One region of the Lysinibacillus sp. AR18-8 genome, then DNA from elsewhere that is predicted to be linked to it. Evidence: riboswitches for the same ligand, from Rfam matches in the RefSeq annotation. Region 1 holds a riboswitch; the other holds the start of a gene.
What was found. Region 1 has a riboswitch for cobalamin ahead of BFM98_RS17100 (hypothetical protein). Riboswitches for the same ligand answer to the same signal wherever they lie in the genome.
Positions count from the first base shown of each region.

Region 1 (2,208 bases):
ATCCTTCACCTTCGTTTGTACTTCAGCAATTTTCGCTTTAATCTCTTCGTTTAATTTATTTCCTTTATCAGCAACATCCATCACAGCAGCAATTTGTTCGATATCTCCATAAACATCGTCGAAAGTAGTCGCAGATTGAATAACAAACACTTTAATTCCTGCGTCCTCAAGCGGCTTTAGGGCATCCTTATCACCGATTGTATAAGCAATGACAACATCTGGCTTTAACGCTATAATTCTTTCACTGTTAAAGTTCGTAGTATCAGAGACACGTTCAATTTTTTGTGCTTCCTCTGGGTAAGTATCGTACTCAGTTGCTCCTACAATTTTATCGCCAACACCTAAAGCAAACAAAATTTCAGTATTACTTGGTTGTAAAGATACAACTGTTTTTGGTACTTCATTAAACGCTATTTCCACTCCACGGTCATCTGTCACTTTATAGCTTGTTTTCTCTGCTTGTTGTGTATCTTGCGAAGCATCTTTATTTTTTGTATCTTCAGCAGTGCCACAGCCTGCTAATACCAGTGCAAGTAAGAACACTGATAGCCATTGGAAATTAAATACTTTTTTCATTGTTATTCTCCTTTTTCTTTTTCATTGGGTAGGATTTACTAATAAACGGTATTTCCGCTATTCCAGCTTGCTGATTCATAAAAACAGCCATGACAAAACATACATTAGCTAATAAACCAAGGTAATCGAAAAGAATAGCTGGAACCTCTCGTTCTTCTGATACTTTGTGTAAAGTACGATATGATTTTTTTGCCTCACTGCGACAAAGATGTAAGGCTGCAGCAGCCTCTGTTCCTTGAGGTAAAACAAAACTTTGAATCTCTTCCTTCACATGGCGAACGTAAAAATCATAACGTTCACTTAACCAAGATAAATCCTCTTCAGTTACTGCTAATTTCCCACGTACTGAGCCATTCACATGATAAGCCATAGGTAACATAAGCAATAAATCCTCAGCAACAACTTGAACATCCTCTTTTTTTACCGCAGCTAATGCAACTCCTAGATGTGTTGTCAGGCTATCTGTTCGAATTTCAAAATCGACCGTTGAAGCTTTCTCACGCATAAATGGATAACAAGAATAACGGGCATCTTTTTTCACTTGCTTCCCCCCTATTTTCTATAATGAAAAATTCTTATTTGAAAGGCATAAAAAAGTCGCTCCTTTTTGCAAAGGAACGACAAAAATAACATAATGAGCCATCAAACTAGACAAAGCCTATGTATTTGCCGTATATCCTCCTAGCTTCCGAGAAGTTTTTATACGTTCAAATAAAGGTCGGTCTCCTGGCTTGTACAGTTCGTCACATGAAACGAATGTGTTATAAAGGACCTTCCCATCTTCTTTGAGACAGTGGTAAATCTTTATAATGGCTGCACTTACAGTTGCGGAAACAGCTCCGGTTTTTCACCGGATTCCCGATTATGCTAATTAGCACCTTTATTCTGCAAGAATATTTCATTTGTAAAGCAGTTTATCATATATGCTTCAGAAAAAATAGCTGTACACAGTTTTAAAATATAGCATTATTTCTACTTGAAGAGAAAACCCTAACAAATTTTTACATTATTAAGAAATTTACTATAATAGTGTTTCAATTGCTTTTTCAATATCGAGCTGTGAATCTGTTGGTTCAAAGCGTGCGACGGTCTTACCATTAGCATCTACTAGAAATTTTGTAAAGTTCCAGCGAATATTACGACCATCTAAAAAGCTTGGGGCAAGTTGAACAATTGCTTCTGCCAACATTTTCTCCTGCATACTTGCCTTCCCAAACTCTCGGTAATCCACTTCATGCTTTAAATAATTAAAGAGTGGATGGGTAGCCTCTCCATTTACCTGTACAAGCTCAAAAATCGGGAATGTGACCCCATAGTTTACCTTGCATAGATGCTTAGTTTCCTCCCCATCTTCAGGATTTTGATGGCCAAATTGATCACAAGGGAATCCAAGAACTACAAAATTCTCTTTTCCATATTTATCATACATTTTCTGTAAGTCTTCAAATTGATATGTAAATCGGCATTGGTTTGCCGTGTTAACAATTAACATTGTTTTTCCACGATATGTTTCCATCGATAAAATTTCGCCATTAGGCTTCCGAACTAGATAATTATAAATGCTCATGCATAATCCCCTTTTTTCATTCATTATAGTTGACTATTCTATCGTTCATCAAAGAATTTGCACAA
Region 1 covers NZ_MDGU01000023.1:164,407-166,614, reverse strand. Annotated here, with positions in the region: gene BFM98_RS17105 (ABC transporter substrate-binding protein) at 1-576, opposite strand, end outside; gene BFM98_RS17100 (hypothetical protein) at 560-1,117, opposite strand; cobalamin riboswitch at 1,276-1,473, opposite strand; gene BFM98_RS17095 (glutathione peroxidase) at 1,598-2,143, opposite strand.

Region 2 (2,208 bases), on a different contig from region 1:
GAAGATACCAGCAAAAATAGCTAAAATAATATCTTTTGGTAGTGGAGGAATCATCCAAAGCCAAGCGAGCTTATATGAAAAATTCTCTGGCGCACTTGCCCATAGCTTATAGGCAAAAAACATCCAATTTGTTCCTATCAAATAATTTATAGCCGTTGCTACCAAAGCAGCTACGATAAAACTTTTCTTTGTTCCGCTTCGTTCTACGATTAACCCCGCAACAAATGCCGCAAATATAAATGTAATAATAAACCCAAAGGTAGGGCTTAAAATTTGGCCAATTCCACCACCGAAACGAGCAAAGACAGGAGCTCCTGCCAATCCTACGCACATATAAATTGTGCAGGCGAGCGCACCTTTTCTACTACCAAGAATAAGCCCTGCTAAAATTGCAAAGAAGGTTTGAAGCGTAATGGGTACACCACCAACTACCATAAAAGGTGCAAAGGAAGTGATATTAGCACCCACCATCATTAACGTTGTAAATAATCCAATGTAGGTAATGTCAACAGTTCTTAACTTATGGTGACTATGTTGTGTAACAGTTGCCATGATTTCACCTCGTTTTATAAGTTATTACTGCTAGTGTAAAAAACGAATGTATTTGTGTCAACCTTATTATTTATATAAGTTAACTCAATTGTTGAATTAAATTGAAGTAGACTATCTATCTATAAAAATGTATGATAGAACCGTCACAATTTTATAACTTCAAATACTATTGGTGTGACATTTTGAATGTCACTTAAAAGGGAAGTCGGTGGAAGTCCGACGCTGTCCCGCAACTGTAACGAGGAATCCTATAATATGATTTGCCACTGTTTAAGAATGGGAAGGCAATTATAGGATAGTGAATCGAAGCCAGGAGACCTGCCATTTAGTAATACCTGTAATGCCCACGAGGATGCAAGCAATTACGGACAATAGCTGGATATTTTTCTGACTTTGTTTAATCTTGGGTATTTCTATGCGCATTTTCGCATGGGATACCTTTTTTTATTGCTTCATTCATCAATATTCAGTAGGAGTTTAAAACAGATGAATAAAAAATTTATGTTATTTTCCTTCGTACTTTTCATGGTATTAATTGTTTCAATGACCTTTGCTGTAATGGTTGGCTCAGTTTCAGTTACACCGTTATATGTATGGAAAGTTATTCTTTCTAAAATTCCTTTTATACAAAATTCGATCGAGCAAGATTGGAGTCGCTCTCAGGAAATCATCATCTGGCAAATAAGAGCACCTCGTGTTTTGCTAGCTGCGATAGTAGGAGCGGGGTTAGCTATTGCAGGGGCAGCCATTCAGGCACTAGTACGTAATTCTATTGCAGACCCGTATATTCTAGGGATTTCTTCAGGGGCAGCTGTCGGAGCTACTTCTGTGATTATTTTAGGAGCCTTTTCATTTTTAGGTATTTACGCTCTTTCAGTATCCGCATTCCTTGGTTCATTACTTGCCATTGCACTTGTCTTTTTCTTATCACGTGTTGGGGGACGTGTCTCTATTTTCCGCTTGCTATTGGCAGGCATGGCTGTGTCCTTTATCTTAACGGCTATCTCTAACTTTATTTTAATGATGTCAAAGCAAGAAGGGGCCTTAAAGGCTGTTATGTTTTGGATGCTAGGTAGTTTAGCTGGAGCCAAATGGAATAATATTGTGATTCCAGCTTTCGTATTCTTGGTTGTATTTGGGCTACTGTGGCTACACTATCGCAATTTAAATTTATTATTACTAGGAGAAGAGGCGGCAGTGACATTAGGCGTTAATCTTCAGCAATTCCGTATTCAGTTAATACTACTAGTATCTCTATTAACAGGTGTGCTTGTCGCAGTTAGTGGTTCTATAGGATTTGTGGGATTGATTATTCCCCATATTGTGCGTTTAATTGTGGGCTCAAACTATAAATACGTAATACCTATCAGTGCTTTAATAGGTGGAATATTCTTAGTATGGGCAGATGCCTTTGCTCGAATTATTATTGCTCCTCAGGAAATGCCAATTGGTATTATTACAGCTTTTTGTGGAGGACCATTTTTCATTTGGCTTCTCCGTCGTAACAACTATTCTTTCGGTGAAGGAGATTAACTTCCATGACATTAGAAGCGAAAAAAGTATCATTCTCCATTTACGATCAGCGTATACTGCATGATGTAAGCATTCAAATAAAAGAAAAGCAATTTGTTGGATTAATTGGTCCTAATGGGAGCG
Region 2 covers NZ_MDGU01000027.1:44,523-46,730, reverse strand. Annotated here, with positions in the region: gene BFM98_RS18505 (biotin transporter BioY) at 1-552, opposite strand, end outside; cobalamin riboswitch at 706-892, shown strand; gene BFM98_RS18500 (FecCD family ABC transporter permease) at 1,039-2,085, shown strand; gene BFM98_RS18495 (heme ABC transporter ATP-binding protein) at 2,091-2,208, shown strand, end outside.
Region 2: linked by a shared signal. The riboswitch ahead of BFM98_RS18500 (FecCD family ABC transporter permease) and the one ahead of BFM98_RS17100 (hypothetical protein) in region 1 are both predicted to bind cobalamin.